4 regions of the Pectobacterium actinidiae genome follow, and region 1 is predicted to be linked to each of the others. Evidence: predicted binding sites of a transcription regulator. Region 1 holds the regulator's gene; each other region holds the start of a gene.
What was found. Region 1 encodes PurR, which represses purine synthesis genes. Its sites were predicted from a motif close to CANGCAAACGTTTGCNTG; they were not measured.
Positions count from the first base shown of each region.

Region 1 (5,176 bases):
GCCGGTATTGCGTTTGACTCCAGCCAGGCGCACTCTGCGCTGTATGACACCAATCAGACAGCATTACTGTTCTGCGAGTTGGTTAATCGCTGGAAACGTCTGGGCGGCTGGCCGCTAGCACTGGAAGAAAGTTCTCTGGAAGACGCGTCAGCCGAAGACTGAAAAGATTGAGATCAAAAAACGGGTGCCATAAAGCACCCGTTGGAAGGATTTACGCTCGCATCGTAACAACATTTGACATCGTCATTACGCCAGAAGAAAGCCTTACTCTTGATCGGCCTGCTGCGCTTTGTATTTGTCTGCCGTTTCTTTGATCAGCGGTTGCAGTTCACCGCGCTGAAACATTTCCATCACGATATCACAACCGCCAATCAGCTCGCCGTCAACCCACAGCTGCGGGAATGTCGGCCAATTCGCGTATTTCGGTAGCTCAGCGCGAATGTCTGGGTTCTGCAAAATATCAACATACGCAAAACGTTCGCCACAGGCAGACAGCGCCTGAACAGTCTGTGCGGAAAAGCCGCAGCTTGGCAATTTCGGGGAACCTTTCATGTACAGCAGAATCGGGTTTTCAGCAATTTGGCGCTGAATTTTTTCAATTGTCGGTGTCGTCATCTTCTTGCTTCCTTAATTCTATAGGATGGCTAACGTCCAAAACGCTAACCATGAGCCGCCGTCAGAGATGCTACGACAGCGACATTGACTCAGTGATATTGTACCGATGCCACTAGCCACAAAAAAACGCCATTTTTTGTAAGGTTATTTTTTTCCTGAAAGCATTCATCATTGATGAAATCAACGTCAGAAAACGCTGATAAATCAATCGAAAAAATAACTATTAACGTTTTTTCACTATTCTGTATGAATAAAGAGGCCATGCCCACTTTTTTATAACACCGTTTTCAGGAATACTGTGGGGATTGAGCGAGTTAAGGATTATGTTCGGTCACTTTTATTATGCGCTTATTTATTACTCTTTTTATATTATTTTTCAGTAATCTATCCCTGAACGTGGTTCAGGCTGCGCCGTCTACCCCGCATTCTGCGCCGAAGAAAAGCGCCGTGGCAGAAACGAATAAGAAAAGCCGTCAAACAAAGGGTAATGCTAAATCACCGACGCCGATCAAAAGCAAAAAACCAGAACCTACCGCAGTCAGCAATAAAACCCAATCCCGTACCGCGAGCAAAGCGACAGAAAAAAAGCCGTCACGGACGCAAAGTAGTACACCTGCGCTAGTGAAAAAAAATCTTAAAAAGCTGAAGTCTGAAGAGAAACAAACAACCGCACAAACCAGAGTCAAAACCGGTCTGAAGAAGACCGCACTCAAGGGTAAGGCAGATAAAAATCCGTCGCTGACAGAAAAAGGAATGGCGTTAAGCGCTGCGCATAAAAAGCGCTATCAGCATGCCAAAACAACGGCAATGAATAAGTTGATGAGCCAGATAGGCAAGCCTTACCACTGGGGCGGTTCATCTCCCTTTACTGGGTTCGACTGTAGCGGACTGGTTTATTACGCCTACAAAGATGTCGTTAAAATCCAAATTCCACGCACCGCAAACGAAATGTATCACCTGCGCGACGCCGCTCCGATTAAAAAGAGCGAGCTGGAAAGTGGCGATTTGGTCTTTTTCCGCATCAATAATCGTGGCGCGGCCGATCACGTCGGAGTTTATCTGGGGGAAGGGAAATTCATTCAGTCGCCGCGTACAGGCTCAGATATTCGTATCAGCAAGTTGAGTGAAGATTATTGGCAGGAGCACTACGTTGGCGCGCGTCGTGTAGTGACACCGCAAACCATTCGTTAAGAACAGATTATATCTCTTGTATACCCTAAATAATTCGAGTTTCAGGACAAAACGTTAACGTTTTGAACAACGCCAACGCACATGCAACTTGAAGTATGGCGGGTATAAAAGCGATTCAGACACGTTTATGGCATCATCAACGTGTCTGAATATCTAACCAGTCGTTTGGTTAGTTCAGCACCGCTGTAAAACTAAACACGATGATCACCGCCAACGAACCAATAGTTGTCAGCAAAGACATCTTCAGATCTGTATCCATAAATGACTCCTTATTAACGAACAAATTTTATCTGAAAGCTTCATCTGAAAAGACACAACCCTGCACAGCCGAGCGCGTTTAGGTAGTTAAAGCCACAAATAATAGGGTTATTACGATTCTTTCATAATTCTAGCGAAAAATCTCGGACGAATGCATCACTAATAGTATAAATTAGCCCTTCCACTTTCATGATAAATCGGACACAATCCGCTGTTTATGAAAGCGCTGCGTATCAGTCGAAAAACGTCAACCCAGATCCCTTCGGTATAACATTCGGCATTCTCCTTCTGAAATCCTGTTTTTTAGCTTAGAAGAAGAACATTAAACGTAGGCAAACGATTAACAATATACTTACGTCTATAACAGGTAAGTTCAGGAGTCATTTTTAGATGGCAACGATTAAAGATGTGGCAAAGCGTGCTGGCGTTTCTACCACAACCGTATCGCACGTGATCAATAAAACACGTTTCGTCGCCGAAGAGACTAAGGCAGCCGTCAGGGCAGCAATCAAAGAATTGCACTATTCACCCAGCGCCGTCGCCCGCAGCCTCAAAGTTAATCACACTAAATCTATCGGCTTGCTGGCCACCTCCAGCGAAGCCCCCTATTTCGCCGAGATCATTGAAGCCGTTGAAAACAGCTGCTATGCCAAAGGCTACACGCTGGTGCTGTGTAATTCGCATAACGACATCGGCAAGCAGCGCGCCTACCTTTCCATGCTGGCGCAAAAACGTGTCGACGGCCTGTTGGTGATGTGCGCCGAGTACCCACCAGAACTATTGTCGATGTTGGAAGATTATCGCAGCATTCCGATGGTCGTTATGGACTGGGGACAAATGCACAGCGATTTTACCGATACGATTATCGATAACGCCTTTGAAGGTGGTTATATGGCAGGTCGCTACCTGATCGAACGCGGCCATCGTGATATCGGTGCCATCCCCGGCACTCAAGAACGCAATACCGGCAGCGGACGCTACCTCGGTTTTTTAAAAGCACTGAAGGAAGCCGACATTTCCGTGCGCGACGAATGGGTGGTTCGGGGCGATTTTGAACCGGAGTCCGGCTATAAAGCCATGCATCAGATTCTCGCACAGAAACAGCGGCCAACCGCCGTATTCTGCGGCGGCGATATTATGGCGATGGGTGCTATCTGTGCGGCTGACGAACTGGGTCTGCGCGTACCGCAGGATATTTCGGTGATCGGTTATGACAACGTGCGCCACGCACGCTTCTTTACACCTGCGCTGACCACCATCCACCAGCCAAAGGAGCGTCTGGGCCAGTCCGCGTTCTCTATGCTCTTGGATCGCATAACCAGTAAACGGGAAGATGCGCACGTCATTGAAGTACACCCGACGCTGATTGAACGTCGTTCAGTGGCAGATGGCCCTTACCTCGACTATCGCCGCTAACCGCAGCCATTCTATACAGACGATTTTCTTATCCCTGCCAGCTTTCCCTCTCTGCTTCAGCCAGCTTTCTTGTAGGCTGGCTGAAGCCGTTCTAATTCTATACCCTAAATAATCGAGTTGCATGACAACACGCTAGCGTTTTGCACAACGTCAAAGCGTTGGCCCTTTAGGGCGAGGCTCATGAATGAGCCGAGTAACGGACGTAGCCGACGTACATGCGGCTTGAAGTATGACGGGTATAATACCGTGTTTCATTTTCTCTGGTGACAGCCGATACCCCGGCTGCGATAAGTGTTTTCCAGGTCTGTTTACGATACTTTTATCTAAGAAAAGTTAAGGAGACACGATGAGTTCACCTTATACAGAAGAATGGGATGAGGAGACCGCCCCCTGGTTCCACATCGTACAGGACATGTTGGCTAGCGCGGATATCACCATCAACGGTACCCGTCCTTTTGATATCCAGGTGATCAACCCCGGTTTTTTTAAGCGCGTTCTGCAAGAAGGATCGTTGGGGTTGGGAGAAAGCTACATGGATGGATGGTGGGAATGTGAACAGCTGGATATGTTCTCCCATCGCGTCCTGCGTGCGGATCTGGAAGCGAAACTCCCCCGCCGATTGCACGATCTTACGCGAGTCGCCCTCTCCCGTATCACGAATTTGCAGTCCCGTCGACGCGCTCAGATTGTCGGTAAAGCGCATTACGATTTAGGTAATGACCTGTTTACCCTGATGCTGGATCCCTACATGCAGTACTCCTGCGCTTACTGGAAACAGGCACAAACGCTGGAACAGGCGCAGGAAGACAAACTCGCCATGATTTGCGAAAAACTCCAGTTAACATCAGGGATGACGCTGCTGGATATCGGCTGCGGTTGGGGCGGGCTTGCGGAGTTTGCAGCCCGGCACTATGGCGTATCAGTTTACGGCATCACGATTTCAAAGGAGCAGCAAATGCTGGCACAGCAGCGCTGTCAGAATCTGGACGTCACCATTGAACGACAGGATTATCGCGATCTCAATCGGCAATTTGATCGTATCGTGTCAGTTGGCATGTTTGAACACGTCGGGCCACGCAACTATGACAATTACTTTCGCATCGTGCGGCGTAATCTAAAGCCTAATGGGCTGTTTCTCTTACATACCATCGGAGCCAATAAGACCGACCCATACCTCGATCCCTGGACTCATAAATACATTTTCCCCAACGGCTGTATTCCCTCCATACGGCACATTGCGCAGGCGAGTGAGCCTTACATGGTGATGGAGGATTGGCACAATTTCGGCACCGATTACGATCGCACATTAATGGCATGGCATGCACGTTTTCAGCAAGGCTGGCCGCAGCTTTCCCCACGCTACCCTGCCCGCTTCCGCCGAATGTTCAGTTACTATCTTAACCTTTGCGCGGGAGCCTTCAGAGCGAGAACGCTCCAACTCTGGCAAGTCGTGTTTAGCCTGGAGGGCGTCGAAGGAGGATTGCGTGTTGCACGCTGACAGGAAAGAAAAACCGGACGATGCGGTTCGTCCGGTTTACAAGAATATGCAGTGCAGGATATCAGCCTTCGTTGGCGAGATCGCTCGCCTGCTTGCTAGCCAACACACGCTCGACCGTATCCACCACGGCCTGTGTCTGCGGGTCGATTTCAATATTGATACGATTCCCCAGACGTTTCTGGCCCAGAGTTGTGCGAT
Region 1 is NZ_JRMH01000001.1:2,575,837-2,581,012, forward strand. It holds gene rnt (ribonuclease T) at 1-162, shown strand, start outside; gene KKH3_RS10920 (Grx4 family monothiol glutaredoxin) at 265-615, opposite strand; gene KKH3_RS10925 (C40 family peptidase) at 958-1,806, shown strand; gene cydH (cytochrome bd-I oxidase subunit CydH) at 1,976-2,065, opposite strand; gene purR (HTH-type transcriptional repressor PurR) at 2,455-3,480, shown strand; gene cfa (cyclopropane fatty acyl phospholipid synthase) at 3,827-4,978, shown strand; gene KKH3_RS10940 (riboflavin synthase) at 5,040-5,176, opposite strand, start outside.

Region 2 (5,176 bases), 600 kb from region 1:
CTGGCAAACAAAGCATTCATGTCGTCACTATCACCAAAAAATAGATTCATAAAAGAAATTGAGGCGCATTATAGCTAATCCGAGACGCTTGTCATAAAGTTGCCGTTTTACTTTGGCAAGGAACAGGTCAGTGATTGGCGTAACGCGGCTTTATATTCATCCGGTAAAATCGATGCGGGGGCTGCAACTGTCCCATGCGATGGCGTCTGTCAGCGGTTTGGCGAACGATCGTGCCTTCATGATTACTGAACCTGATGGCACATTTATTACCGCCCGCCAGTATCCGCAGATGGTGTTATATACTCCCGCCTTGTTACCCGATGGACTGTTTATTGCCGCGCCGGATGGTCAAACGGCCACTATTCGTTTTGCCGACTTCACCGAGACACCTCAGCCAACTGAGGTTTGGGGAACGCATTTCACGGCACTTATTGCGCCCGATGCGATCAATGTCTGGTTAAGCCACTATTTTCAGCGTGCCGTACAGCTTCGCTGGGTGGGCAATGAACCATCGCGGCGAGTGAAACATTATCCAGACGTTCCCCTGGCGTTTGCCGATGGCTATCCGTTTCTGTTAATTAATGATGCCTCATTTCAGGCGCTACGCCAGCGCTGTTCCGCCGGAATCAAAATCGAACAGTTTCGCCCCAATCTGGTCGTGACGGGCGCAGAGGCCTTTGCCGAAGACAGTTGGAAGACCATTCGTATTGGCGAGGTTATTTTTGACGTCGTCAAACCCTGTAGCCGCTGCATTTTCACCACCGTTAGTATCGAACGTGGCCGTAAGCACCCGTCAGGAGAACCGCTAGCAACGCTGCAATCGTTCCGTACTGCCGAGAACGGCGATGTGGATTTTGGACAAAATCTGGTCGCCAGAAATACAGGTATCATTCGCGTAGGCGACACGCTGGAAGTCTTAGCGACCAAACCGCCGCGCCCTTATGGTTCCGGTCAAGTGGCCGAAAGCCTTGTCGTTCCCGAAAAAAGCGAACAGGTCGTCACCCTCCACTATCAGGGAAAATCGTTACAAGGGAACAATCAGCAGATTTTACTGGAGCAGTTGGAACAACAGGGTATTCGCATCCCCTATTCTTGTCGGGCAGGACTGTGCGGTTGTTGTAAATTGACGTTAGTCAGCGGGGAGGTTTCCGCACTGAAGCAAAGTGCCATCAGGGAAAACGGCGAGATTCTTAGCTGTAGCTGTATTCCGCAGAGTGACCTTCATCTGCAATAGTCGAAGACAAGCCAACGCACATGCAGCTTGAAGTATGACAAGGTGGTTTAGACGACCTTGGCATACTCAAATGCCGACGTCCCTTCACCCAGCATGGTTTCCCACTCAGCGCTATTCTGAACGACGGCAGGCATTAGCCTGTCGTGCATGATTTTTATGGCGTCGCCCAGCCCCATGGTTTTTCCACTTAATGACAGCTGTTCTTGCGCCAGCAGACAGAGACAGGCTTTATCCCCGGCTTCTGCCACCAGGAAACAGGCCGTTTCATGGGTTTCAGTGAGCTGTACCTGTACAACATCACCCGCCTGCGGTGAATAGGCCACAACATCCGACTGTTGGATGAAATGCCAGCTTTTTGGCATAAGCGGTTTTAAGAATCGGCTTGCGACCAGCGCATTCAGAACTAATTCGCCTTGAAGGTCACGATGCAGTGCCGCTTTCTGACATTTATCGTTATAGGTAAAAAATAGCGCAGCATCGTCAACACAGAATGCACATTCATTGAATGCATCCGGCGTTAACATTTTAGACGGAAAACGAGAACGGAATAACATGCCGTTAGCCAAATCCAACATTAGGCGATCGTGTTCACTATCAAAATACCAGCGCCAGTTATCGTCAGGTTTTAACTTCATATTATTTACCCTTCGCCTTCACAGTAGAAATATCAGAAATGACTGATTGTGTTTTCTTACATTGCAATAATCGTTCGTCGTCATAAACGTTGCGGTAAGAAGATCAGACATCGGTTGATAGATTATTTACGCAAACGGATAAAATATAGACTAGCTGGGGGGATAAATAAACCCCCAGCTAAAAATGAAAGGCATTTCGGATTAAATATGTGTAACGATATCTTTAATCAGGCGAGGACCGTGGAAAATAAAGCCTGAATATATCTGTACCAGCGATGCGCCAGCCTCCATTTTTTCGCGTGCGGCAACCAAAGAATCAATTCCGCCAACGCCAATAATCGGCAAACGTCCCGCTAATTCCTGTGACAAACGGCGGATAATTTCCGTGCTGCTTGTCTGCAACGGACGTCCGCTTAATCCTCCGGTTTGCCCGCAGTGGTTTAATCCCTGAATCAGTTTTCTGTCGAGCGTCGTATTGGTGGCAATGACACCGTCGATGTTATGGCGAACCAGACTGTCGGCAATTTGGATCAATTCTTCTTCAGAAAGATCCGGCGCGATCTTTACCGCCACGGGAACATATTTCTGATGCTTCTCTTTTAATTCTGTCTGCTTGTTCTTTATCGCCAGCAAAAGATCGTCCAGCGCTTCACCATATTGCAGGCTACGTAATCCCGGCGTATTGGGTGACGAAATGTTGATAGCGATATAGCCAGCATGAGGATAAACCTTATCCATACAAATCAAATAATCGTCTTTACCTTGCTCAACCGGCGTATCTTTATTCTTGCCGATGTTGATCCCTAATACACCGCCGAAGCGTGTTTTCTTTACATTCTCGACCAGATAATCCACGCCTTTATTATTGAAACCCATCCGGTTGATCAATCCTTCCGCTTCCACTACGCGGAATAATCTCGGTTTGTCATTACCGGATTGTGGACGCGGCGTTACCGTTCCCACTTCAATAAAACCAAATCCCATTGCGCCTAACGCATCGATACATTCGCCGTCTTTATCTAATCCCGCCGCTAAACCGAGTGGGTTTTTAAAAGATAACCCCATGCAGGTAACCGGTTTAGTCGGAACGGATTGGCGGACGAGAAATTCAAAAGGCGTGTTGGTAATACGGCGTAATTGTTGGAAGGTCAGCTCATGTGCACGCTCTGGATCGAGCTGAAACAGGGCTTTTTTGATAACGGGATAGAACATATTGTCTCCTGAGATCCCTATCGCAAAGGTATCTTGCCTACGCTGGAAGTAAGCAATAGTGGATTAGCGCTTGATAATAACGTACGTCACGCTGTGGTATGGGATAGATCGTAAAGACGCTGCAAGTACCTCCCTGTAAGCTCGAGCCGCGCCATCCCTGGCGCGGACGCTTTACTCTTCTATCCCCTACCACCGTTATCATTCCGCAAAAAATAATCGTCACAATCTAAGATTATGAATTCACGGTCGGTGATGGTAGTGCCATCTCTACGGAAAGTAAAACGTTTGCGGAAGTAAGAAATTAGCGCGAGGGAGAATGTCACACGCGGCAAGCTACCGCGTGTGACAGAAGAATGACCGTGGCAGGATTAGTCTTGCAGTGCCTTGCTGATTTTCTCGAACAGATCGCCAGAGAGATTTTCCAACGTCTTCAGTTGCTCCAGCGCCTGACGCATTTGCGCCTGACGTTTGGCATCATAACGTTTCAGACGGATTAATGGTTCGATCATACGAGCCGCGACTTGCGGGTTACGCGTGTTCAGGTCAGTTAGAATCTCCGTCAGGAAACGATAGCCGCTGCCGTCCTCAGCATGGAAAGCCGACGGATTCGAGGCCGCAAACGCCCCCACCAGCGAACGCAGGCGGTTAGGGTTGTTCAGGCTGAACGAGCGGTGTTGCAGCAGCTCACGCACGCGGGTCAGCACATCGGCTGCCGGGCTGGTGGCTTGCAGCACAAACCATTTATCCATAACCAAGCCATCCTGATGCCAGCGGTTATCAAACTGCGTCAGCAATTCATCACGCACCGGCAGTTGCGCTTCAACTGCAGCCGCCAGCGCCGCCAGCGAATCCGTCATATTATCCGCCTGACGGAACTGCGCTTGCACCAATTTGTCCGCCTGATCCGCATCGCTGAATGCCAGATAATGCAGGCAGATGTTGCGCAGCGCGCGTTTGCCCATATCCGCGTGTTCGATACGATATTGCGGCGCGTGATTCGCGTGATATACCGCCAGCCATTCATCCGCCATCTCTTTCGCCATCGTCCGCGTCATGCTTTCTCGCACAGCCGCGATCGCCGTCGGATCGATAATATCAAACAGCTCGGCAATTTCGTTTTCGCTCGGCAATGTCAGAATCTGAGAAGCCAGCATCGGATCCAGTTTTTCATCCAGCAACACGCCACGGAAAGCATCGACAACATGCATCGGTACAGAAAGCGGTTGTTTCTGCTGATAGCGAGAAACATTCAGACGGATATAGTTAGCCAGCAGGCTCTGTGCCGCATCCCAGCGGGAGAAGGCATTGCTCGCGTGGCGCATCAGGAACGTCAGCTGTTCATCGCTCCAGGCATAGTTCAGTTTTACTGGCGCAGAGAACTCACGTAATAAAGAAGGAATCGGGCGGCAAGGCACCTGATCGAAAATGAACGTCTGTTCGGATTCGGTTACATTCAGCACCGACGCCAGCAGTTGGCCGTCTTTCTGTAGCGGAATGACCTGCCCTTGCGGATCGTACAGTTCGATATCCAACGGAATATGCAGCGGCAGCTTCGGCTGTTTATCGGCGCCGACCGGGGTCTTTTGGCTCACGCTCAGCAGATATTGTTGCGTTTGCGGATCATAATCATCACGCACGGTCAGTACCGGCGTGCCTGACTGGCTATACCAGCGGCGGAACTGTGTGAGATCGACACCGGAGGCATCTTCCATCGCCAGCACAAAGTCATCACAGGTCGCCGCGCTGCCGTCGTGACGCTCAAAATACAGACGAATACCGGCCTGGAAGCGCTCTTCACCTAATAACGTGTGCATCATGCGGATCACTTCCGATCCCTTTTCATAGACCGTCAGCGTGTAGAAGTTATTCATCTCGATCACCTGATCGGGACGAATCGGATGCGACATCGGGCTGGCATCTTCGGCAAACTGAGCACCGCGCATCACACGCACGTTATCAATACGGTTCACTGCGCGCGACCCCAGATCGGAGCTGAACTCCTGATCGCGGAACACCGTCAGCCCTTCTTTCAGGCTAAGCTGGAACCAGTCGCGACAGGTGACGCGGTTGCCCGTCCAGTTGTGGAAATATTCAT
Region 2 is NZ_JRMH01000001.1:1,974,252-1,979,427, reverse strand. It holds gene rlmKL (bifunctional 23S rRNA (guanine(2069)-N(7))-methyltransferase RlmK/23S rRNA (guanine(2445)-N(2))-methyltransferase RlmL) at 1-20, opposite strand, end outside; gene KKH3_RS08305 (YcbX family protein) at 131-1,234, shown strand; gene KKH3_RS08300 (cell division protein ZapC) at 1,282-1,869, opposite strand; gene pyrD (quinone-dependent dihydroorotate dehydrogenase) at 2,071-3,081, opposite strand; gene pepN (aminopeptidase N) at 3,450-5,176, opposite strand, start outside.
Region 2: a site for PurR is predicted at 3,356-3,373, ahead of pyrD (quinone-dependent dihydroorotate dehydrogenase). Genes of this name have one in related genera too.

Region 3 (5,176 bases), on a different contig from region 1:
ATATGTACTTCTACCGCATTGCTGGAGACGTCATCGTCCCACCCATAGAGCTTTTCTTCCAATTGCGCGCGCGTGAGCACGCGGTTCGGGTTGAGCAAAAACAGCTCCAGTAACGCCAGTTCGCGAGATTTGAGTATCAGTGGTTCGTTGTTAAGGGTGACGCTCCGCGATCCCGGCTCAAGGGAAACCGCACCGTGCGTTAATGTCGGTTGAAGTTGGCCGTGACGACGGCGAATCAGCGCCTGAAGGCGAGCGGCCACTTCTGTCAGCGCAAAAGGCTTACATAAATAATCATCTGCACCCTGCTGCAACCCTTCTACACGCTGTTCCAACGCATCGCGGGCGGTCAAAATCAGCACCGGTTCGTCATGTCCCGCCTGACGCCACTGGCGCAGGATATCCATGCCATCCATGCCCGGCAGGCTGAGATCGAGCACAACCGCATCATAAGGGGCGGCCTTCAATGCGGCTGCACCTGCTCTCCCTTCTGTAAACCAGTCAATATTAAATCCCAGTTTGATAAGCCCTGCTTTCAGGCCGTCACCAATCAGACGATCGTCTTCGATTAACAATATTCTCATGGCTGCCTCGCAGGATAGTTACCGTTGTCGCGTTTGCGCCTTTTTCGGTTTTATACGAAATCGAAGGGGGACGTGTACAGGGCAAATCGCTGAAATCGGGCGATTTAGGCAATATAAAAAAATAAAAATGCAGAAGCTGACTCCTTAAGATTCTGTTAAGAACGGTTTGTTTTAATCCTTCCCGAAGACCGATTACTCCCGCAGGTTGACTGCGAAATAGTTGACTGTGAAACGACAGGCAAAATAAGGAAGGTAAATATGAAAAAAGCAGCTGCGTTACTCGCCATTACCGCTCTGGTTTCCGCACCGGTATTTGCCGCACAAAGTGGCGGTGGTTTCGTCAACCCAGAAACGCCAGCGGTTGGCACACATAAAGGGGGATTCATTGATGCGCAGAGTTCCCTCACCACGGTTAATAAGGCTAAAGAACTGCGTGACGACAGTTGGGTTACGCTGAGCGGTAATATTGAAAAACGGATTGGTGATGAGAACTACCTGTTCCGCGATTCGACGGGCACGATGGAAGTCGAAATAGATCACAAGCGCTGGAATGGTCAGATGGTTTCACCCACCGATAAAGTGGAAATTCAGGGTGAACTGGATAAAGACTTCAACTCCGTTGAGTTGGATGTGAAGCAGATTCGTAAACTCTAAAGCACTCCCATCCACTCTCTGTTGGCGGGCCGTTGCCCGCCATTTCTCTATTTATCAATTTTCTATAACGACATCGTTTTATCTTTATTTTTTTGTTAGCGAAACGTTTCGATAGCGATCACATTTTTTTTATCTCTTCATTGCCTTTCTCTCTTCTTTTTCTAGAATGTCATCAGCGAAACGTTTCGCTGGTGGGGTGATAAGATGAAAAAAGCAGCATTATTGAATTCAGATATTTCTTCCGTGATTTCTCGACTGGGGCATACCGATAGCCTGGTTATTGGTGATGCCGGTTTACCTATTCCTGAAACAACGACCCGTATCGATCTGGCGTTGACGCATAACGTGCCGACGTTTTTACAGGTCGTTAGCGTTGTCACCAGCGAAATGCAGGTCGAGGCCGCTATTTTGGCGGAAGAGATTATTGAAAAGAACCCCGCAGTCCATGACGCATTACTCGAACAATTGAAGCAACTTGAACAACATCAGGGAAACTCAATTGCATTGCACTATGTCAGCCATGAAGAATTTAAAACCCAAAGCGGCAAAAGCCGAGCGATCATTCGCAGCGGAGAGTGTTCTCCGTATGCCAATGTCATCCTTTGTGCTGGCGTAACGTTCTGAGGCATCCATGCAACCTTTATTGCAACTGCAAGGCATCACGAAATCTTTTCCCGGCGTTAAAGCGCTGTCTGGTGCGGCACTCAACGTCTATCCGGGAAAAGTGATGGCGCTGGTGGGTGAAAATGGTGCGGGCAAGTCCACCATGATGAAAGTCCTGACCGGGATCTACCGTAAAGATGCGGGCAGCATCCATTTTCTGGGGCAGGAGGTGGATTTCAACGGGCCGAAAGCGTCTCAGGAAGCCGGTATCGGTATTATCCATCAGGAGCTTAACCTGATTCCTCAACTCACGATTGCCGAGAATATCTTCCTTGGTCGTGAATTTACCAACCGTTTCGGCCGTATCGACTGGAACAAGATGTATGCGGAAGCCGATAAGCTGCTGAAGCGCCTTAACCTACGCTACGACAGCCGCCGTATGGTCGGGGATTTATCGATTGGCGATCAGCAAATGGTAGAAATTGCCAAGGTGCTGAGCTTTGAATCGAAAGTCATCATCATGGATGAACCTACCGATGCGCTGACGGATACCGAAACCGCATCGCTTTTCAGCGTGATCAAAGAGCTGCAATCTCAGGGATGCGGCATTGTCTATATTTCCCACCGTCTGAAAGAAATCTTTGAAATCTGCGATGACATTACCGTTTTCCGCGATGGTCAGTTTATCGGTGAGCGTCCGGTCAGTGACTTACAGGAAGATACGCTGATTGAAATGATGGTGGGCCGTAAGCTTGAAGATCAGTACCCACGTTCGAGTAAAGTGCCGGGAGAGATCCGCCTTAAGGTGCAAAATCTGTCCGGGCCGGGCGTCGATAGCGTCAACTTTACGGTGCGAAAAGGCGAGATCCTGGGCGTCGCAGGACTGATGGGCGCGGGTCGTACCGAACTGATGAAGATTCTCTACGGTGCATTGCCGCGTACGGGCGGCAATGTGACGCTGGATGGCCGCGACGTCGTGACCCGTAAACCGCAGGATGGTTTGGCGAACGGCATTGTTTATATATCGGAAGATCGCAAACGCGATGGTCTGGTGCTGGGCATGTCGGTAAAAGAAAACATGTCGTTAACCGCACTGCGCTATTTCAGCCATGCGGGCGGTCGCCTGAAACACGCCGAAGAGCAACTGACGGTTGCCGATTTTATTCGTCTGTTCAACGTGAAAACACCTTCAATGGAGCAGCCTATCGGTCTGCTTTCCGGCGGTAATCAGCAGAAAGTGGCGATTGCCCGTGGCCTGATGACGCGCCCGAATGTCCTGATCCTTGATGAACCGACGCGTGGCGTCGATGTTGGGGCGAAGAAAGAAATTTATCAGTTAATCAATCAATTCAAAGAAGAAGGGCTGAGCATCATATTGGTGTCATCCGAAATGCCCGAAGTCTTGGGAATGAGCGATCGCATCATTGTGATGCATGAAGGGCGCTTGAGCGGTGATTTCCCTATTGAGCAAGCAACCCAGGAAGCACTGATGGCTGCGGCCGTTGGTAAGCAATACGGCGCAAAGCAGGAGTAAGTCAGACATGAGTTCTCAATCTATCGCGGCAAAACGCTGGTTCAGCAAAGAGTGGTTACTGGAGCAGAAATCGCTGATCGCGCTCCTGATCCTTATTGCGATTGTTTCCGCTATGAGTCCTAACTTTTTCACCCTGAACAATCTGTTCAATATCCTTCAGCAGACCTCGGTAAATGCCATCATGGCTGTGGGCATGACGCTGGTGATTCTGACCTCGGGCATTGATTTGTCGGTGGGTTCACTGCTGGCATTGACTGGTGCCGTAGCGGCTTCCATCGTCGGGCTTGAAGTCAATGCGCTGGTGGCGGTGTTTGGCGCATTGGCGCTGGGGGCGCTGATTGGTGCGGGTACGGGAGTCATTGTATCCAAAGGCAAAGTGCAGGCATTTATTGCTACGTTAGTCATGATGCTATTACTGCGCGGTGTGACGATGGTCTACACCAACGGTAGCCCGGTGAATACTGGCTTTTCCGATGTGGCAGATGCGTTTGGCTGGTTCGGTATCGGTCGTCCGCTGGGGATTCCGACGCCAATCTGGATCATGGCTATCGTGTTTGCGGCGGCCTGGTACATGCTGCACCATACGCGACTGGGACGCTATATCTATGCGCTGGGCGGCAATGAGTCTGCAACCCGTTTGTCCGGTATCAGCGTTGATAAAATCAAGATTATTGTCTATTCCCTGTGTGGGCTGCTGTCTGCTCTGGCGGGAATTATCGAAGTCGCACGTTTGTCCTCTGCACAGCCTACGGCGGGTACAGGGTATGAACTGGATGCTATCGCGGCTGTAGTATTGGGCGGCACCAGTCTGGCTGGAGGTAAAGGGCGTATCGTTGGCACGCTGATTGGCGCACTTATCCTTGGCTTCCTCAACAACGGACTGAATTTATTAGGTGTTTCTTCTTACTACCAAATGATCGTTAAAGCAGTCGTCATTTTGCTGGCGGTTCTGGTAGATAACAAAAGCAGTAAATAACCTTCATTCACACAGGAATTGAGTTATGAATATGAAAAAGCTGGCTACTCTGGTTTCCGCTGTTGCGCTAAGCGCGACTGTCAGTGCTAATGCCTTGGCCAAAGATACGGTTGCTCTGGTGGTTTCTACGCTGAATAACCCGTTCTTTGTTTCAATGAAAGAGGGTGCACAGAAAGAAGCCGACAAACTGGGTTACGAGCTGATTGTGCTGGATTCCCAGAATAACCCAGCAAAAGAACTGGCTAACGTTCAGGATTTGACGGTGCGTGGAACCAAAGTTCTGCTGATCAACCCGACCGATTCTGATGCGGTAGGTAATGCGATCAAAATGGCTAACCAAGCCAAGATCCCTGTTATTACGCTGGACCGCGTTGCCAGCAGTGGTGAAGTGGTGAGCCACGTTGCTTCTGATAACGCCTTCGGTGGTAAAGTTGCCGGTGACTTCATTGCCAAGAAATTGGGTGAAGGTGCCAAGGTGATTCAGTTGGAAGGGATCGCTGGAACGTCTGCCGCGCGTGAGCGTGGGGCGGGCTTCATGAAATCTGCTGAGAAAAATAAATTCGCTATGCTGGCCAGCCAACCGGCTGACTTCGACCGTACTAAAGGGCTGAACGTGATGCAAAACCTGCTGACCGCGCACCCTGACGTTCAGGCCGTATTTGCTCAGAATGATGAAATGGCATTGGGTGCACTGCGTGCACTGCAAACCGCAGGTAAAACAGATGTGCTGGTTGTGGGCTTTGACGGTACTCAGGATGGCGTGAAGGCCGTTGAGTCAGGCAAACTGGCTGCAACCGTTGCTCAGCGTCCTGATCAGATCGGTGTGAT
Region 3 is NZ_JRMH01000002.1:589,266-594,441, forward strand. It holds gene qseB (quorum sensing response regulator transcription factor QseB) at 1-581, opposite strand, end outside; gene KKH3_RS20135 (YgiW/YdeI family stress tolerance OB fold protein) at 840-1,235, shown strand; gene rbsD (D-ribose pyranase) at 1,440-1,859, shown strand; gene rbsA (ribose ABC transporter ATP-binding protein RbsA) at 1,867-3,372, shown strand; gene rbsC (ribose ABC transporter permease) at 3,380-4,348, shown strand; gene rbsB (ribose ABC transporter substrate-binding protein RbsB) at 4,374-5,176, shown strand, end outside.
Region 3: a site for PurR is predicted at 1,409-1,426, ahead of rbsD (D-ribose pyranase). Genes of this name have one in related genera too.

Region 4 (5,176 bases), 1.5 Mb from region 1:
CGTTATACAGTGCCTCATCAATGTTGCGTACCGCACGATCTTCAAGCACCTGCGTGGGGACAACGTTAACCGCCTGTGGGACATCCAGCAGGCGGCTTTCAGTGCGGGTGCCAGTCACGGTTTTATGCGGCTGATAGCCGGTCTCTTTTCCTACCTGAGCACCCGTGGTGGCATTCACCACCATGGTGTCTTCTTTGCCATCAACAGTTTTGTTATCAACAATGGCTGCCTGAATGCTAAACGGCAGCAGCGCCAGCAGCGGCCAGCCGTGACGGAACGTATTCTTTCTTATAACAAGCTTACTCATTCGAAATTTGACTCCAATAAATCCCTGAAAATTCAATAGGTAAAAACTGTTGATAGAGCTGTTGTAGCGTTAGTTGCGGATCGATATCGGCAAACCGATCGGGGTAAAGCGCCTTGGCAAACATCTCAACCATCACAACGTGGTACGGGCTGAGATAGAAGTTGTGCCACATGCTCCAGGCACGACCGGTTTGTACGGCGCGCAGGTGAGACAAAATAGGTTCCTGACGAATGAGCGTGTCGAAGCTCTCTTGCGCCTGTGCCGCGCTAACCCGCGGTCCGAGCATCAGACTGGAGAAGCGCTTGCCCTCAGGCCCAGCCATTCCGGTGGCGATGTAAACATCGGGGTTGGCGGCCAGCACGCGCTCCGGGCTCAGTTCGCCGTAGACGCTGTTGATAGTGCCGCTGGCAATATTATCACCACCAGCGAAAGTCAGCAGATCGCCAAGGCTGCCGCCGACTGCCGTAGTACAACAGGTGTCACGTCTGCCCAGATGCAGATGCAACATAACCGTCGGTTTCTTATCGTGGTATTGCGCGATGCGTTGGCGAATCACATCCATATGTTGCTGATAGAAATCGCTGAAAGCGCTTGCGCGCTGGGGTTGGTTCAGTACCTCACCGAGCAGACGAATGCTGGGCAACGTGTTATTAAGCAGGTCGATACGCAGATCGACATAAATAAAAGGGATCCCTGCACGGGTCAGCGTCTGTTGCAGAAGATCTTCATTGGTCGCGTTTTTTGCCAGCCGTGGAAGAATGACCAGATCGGGTTTTAACGGCAGCAGCATCTCTGCATTCATCGCTTGCAGACTGCCGTTACCTAACTGTGGGATCTGGTTCAGCTGTGGGAATTTCTCGGTATAACGTGACCAGCTCTGCGCATCGTAACGCGCCATGTCTCCCGGCCAGCCGACGACATGCTTTGCCGGGTTGTCGGGCTGGAGCAACGCCAGCGTATACAGCATGCGGCTTTCGCCCAAAATGATGCGCTGAGGGTTGTCTGGGATCTCCACCTGTCGACCTAAAAGGTCGGTCACGGTTTTTGCCTGCAAGAGCGGGCTGAGAAAAAGCAGGCAAAGCAGTAAGACGGTACGCATGATGGAGTTCACAAAAATTAAGATGGGGAAAGATAATCATTGTCATTTTTGTTTTCAACCGATGAAAAGTGTGTGTAATGTCGGCTGGTAGAAATATTCTTATTTATCTGAATCTTAGGTGGTTTTTTCGTAAAGATTAGTAAATATTTAAAGCGCAGGAAGGGAGAGATAAATGGTGATGAGTAATGAATAGGTGTGGAAAGGAAGAAGTGACAATAAGTTGTAAATAGTAAGGCTCCGAAGAGCCTTACTATTATGACGAGTCTATATATACGATGAACTCACTACTCGGCAGCATAGCCCTGTGGCGGAATGCGAACGCTATCCAGCCAGGCTTCATTATCACGCATCACCAGTCTGCCGTTGAGGAACCAGTTGATGACCATCGGATAAATCGTGTGCTCGTGCGTCTTCACGCGCTCGCTCAGACTTTCTTCGGTGTCGTCACTAAATACTGGCACTTTCGCTTGCAGAATCAGTGGACCGCCATCCAGTTCATCGGTGACGAAATGGACGGAAGTCCCATGTTCCCGATCGCCATTTTCCAGCGCCTTGCGGTGCGTATGCAGGCCGGGATATTTAGGCAGCAGAGAAGGGTGGATGTTCAGCATCTTGCCAGCAAACTGAGCAACAAATTCCGGGCTAAGAATCCGCATGTAGCCTGCTAAGATCACCAGCGCGGGTTCATATTGCTTAATTTCGTTTGCTAGTGCGGCATCAAATGCAGCACGGTCGGCAAAGTCTTTAGGGTTCAGGACGCACGTAGGAATATCCGCACTCTGTGCACGTTCTAGTCCGTAAGCCTCCGCATTATTACTGAATACGGCGGCGATCTTTCCCTTAAGGCGTCCGTTCTTACAGGCGTCAATTAACGCCTGTAAGTTGCTTCCATGACCTGAAATCAGCACAACGATGTTTTTCATCAGTTAATAACCACTGCGTCTCCGGCATCGGTTTGAGTAATGACGCCGATTTTCCATGCGTTTTCGCCGCTGCTGTTGAGTAATGCAACGGCCTCGTCTGCCTGTTCGGCTGGCAGTGCGATGATCATACCAACACCGCAGTTGAAAGTACGATACATTTCGTGGCGGCTGACATTACCGGCCTGTTGCAGCCAGTTGAAAACCGCAGGCCATTGCCAGCTGGATTCGTCGATTGTTGCCTGCATGCCTTCTGGCAGCACGCGCGGAATATTTTCCCAGAAGCCGCCGCCGGTCAGGTGAGAAATTGCGTGAACATCGACTTTCTCAATCAGAGAAAGGATAGACTTCACGTAGATTTTGGTTGGGGCCAGCAGGTGATCGGCCAGCGATTTACCTTCCAGCTCGAACTGCTCTGGATCGGTCTTGCTGACTTCAAGCACTTTGCGCACCAGCGAATAGCCGTTTGAGTGCGGACCGCTAGAAGCGAGAGCAACCAGAACATCGCCGTTCTGCACTTTGCTGCCGTCAATAATTTCTGATTTTTCTACGACACCGACGCAAAAGCCAGCAACGTCGTAGTCTTCGCCGTGATACATACCCGGCATTTCGGCGGTTTCGCCACCGACCAGCGCACAGCCTGATTGCTTACAGCCTTCCGCGATACCAGTAATCACACTAGCTGCGGTGTCGACATCCAGTTTGCCCGTGGCGTAATAGTCGAGGAAGAACAGCGGTTCAGCACCCTGAACAACCAGATCGTTCACGCACATCGCAACCAGATCGATACCAATGGTATCGTGGCGTTTCAGGTCCATCGCCAGGCGCAGTTTGGTGCCGACTCCGTCAGTGCCGGAAACCAGAATCGGTTCGCGGTATTTTTGCGGTAAGGCGCACAAGGCACCGAAACCACCCAATCCACCCATAACTTCCGGGCGACGGGTCTGTTTCACTACACCTTTGATACGGTCTACCAATGCATTACCCGCATCGATATCCACGCCTGCGTCTTTATAGCTGAGAGAGGTTTTGTCGGTCACTGCTGAGTCCCCACGAAGGTTACGGGTCGTATTCAGAAAACACGGTATTTAGAAAACATACTGTGGTAAAAATAATGCGCGCTAATTCTAACAGTGTAGGCAATCGTTTGCGAGTGATGAGTCGTTGGCAGGCTATTTTTCGTTAATGGCGACAATTTCTCTCCGCGGTTGATCTGGATCAGGCTTAATCATATGGCGCTAAGTAAAAAAGGCGGTATAATCCCGCGATTTTTTTTACGACGGGCTCTTGTGCCCGCCGCCCTGCGGGCCGCCGCAAGCGGTGTTTAAAAACGCGTTTAGCGTTTTTGTCCGTCCACTAGCCGATGGGGAGATAATGATGAAGATCGTCGAGGTGAAACACCCACTCGTCAAACACAAACTGGGTTTGATGCGTGAGAACGATATTAGCACGAAGCGTTTTCGTGAGCTGGCTTCCGAAGTCGGAAGTTTGCTGACTTACGAAGCGACGGCTGACCTGGCAACCGAAAAAGTCACCATTGATGGCTGGTGCGGTCCGGTTGAAGTCGATCAGATCAAAGGCAAAAAAATTACCGTCGTACCGATTCTGCGTGCAGGATTAGGGATGATGGAAGGCGTGCTGGAAAATGTTCCTAGCGCGCGTATCAGCGTTGTCGGCATCTACCGTGATGAAGAGACGCTGGAGCCTGTTCCTTATTTCCAGAAGCTGGTTTCCAATATCGAAGAACGCATGGCGCTGGTTGTTGACCCCATGCTGGCAACCGGCGGCTCAATGATCGCGACGATCGACCTGCTGAAAAAAGCGGGTTGCCACAGCATTAAGGTGCTGGTCTTGGTCGCGGCGCCAGAAGGGATTGCTGCACTGGAAAAAGCCCACCCAGATGTCGAGCTTTACACGGCATCTATCGATAAAGGCCTCAACGAGCAGGGGTACATCATGCCGGGCCTCGGTGATGCGGGCGATAAAATATTTGGTACGAAATAACAGGTAAGCCGACTTGATAGTCGGCTTTTTTTTGGCGTAAACCTAAGTATTGCGATCGTGCGCCACAGGCTGTGTTTCGTCACACGCGGTTCTTTTATACATCAGCAGTCAACAGGATCCTGCTTCACTACGGTGGGGGCGGGATGCGTCTGGCTGTCATAAGAAGTGCGGGTCTACCTGCACACATAAATAGCAACACTACAGAGGATATTGAAGATGACTCGTCGCGCCATCGGGGTAAGTGAACGACCACCCTTGTTACAAACCATCCCGTTGAGTTTCCAGCATCTGTTTGCGATGTTTGGCGCTACCGTTCTGGTGCCCATTCTGTTCAAGATCAATCCGGCCACCGTACTGTTATTCAACGGTGTGGGGACGCTGCTTTATTTATTCATTTGTAAGGGAAAAATCCCAGCGTACTTGGGGTCAAGTTTTGCGTTTATTTCCCCGGTTTTACTGCTGCTGCCGTTAGGATATGAAGTTGCGCTGGGTGGTTTCATTATGTGCGGCGTGTTGTTCTGTCTGGTGGCGCTCATTGTAAAGAAGGCGGGCACCGGTTGGCTGAATGTGCTATTCCCACCTGCGGCGATGGGGGCGATTGTCGCCGTTATCGGCCTTGAACTGGCGGGCGTCGCGGCAGGAATGGCCGGGCTGCTGCCTGCCGATGGCACATCTGTCGATTCCACTGCGGTGACGATTTCACTGGCGACGCTGGCGATCACTATTCTGGGTTCGGTGCTGTTTCGCGGCTTCCTGGCGATTATCCCGATTCTGATCGGGGTACTTGCTGGTTATGCGCTGTCGTTCGCGCTGGGCGTGGTCGATTTAACCCCGATTCGTGAAGCG
Region 4 is NZ_JRMH01000001.1:1,118,490-1,123,665, forward strand. It holds gene KKH3_RS04620 (TonB-dependent siderophore receptor) at 1-307, opposite strand, end outside; gene KKH3_RS04625 (ABC transporter substrate-binding protein) at 300-1,406, opposite strand; gene purN (phosphoribosylglycinamide formyltransferase) at 1,691-2,329, opposite strand; gene purM (phosphoribosylformylglycinamidine cyclo-ligase) at 2,329-3,366, opposite strand; gene upp (uracil phosphoribosyltransferase) at 3,704-4,330, shown strand; gene uraA (uracil permease) at 4,547-5,176, shown strand, end outside.
Region 4: a site for PurR is predicted at 3,463-3,480, ahead of purM (phosphoribosylformylglycinamidine cyclo-ligase). Genes of this name have one in related genera too.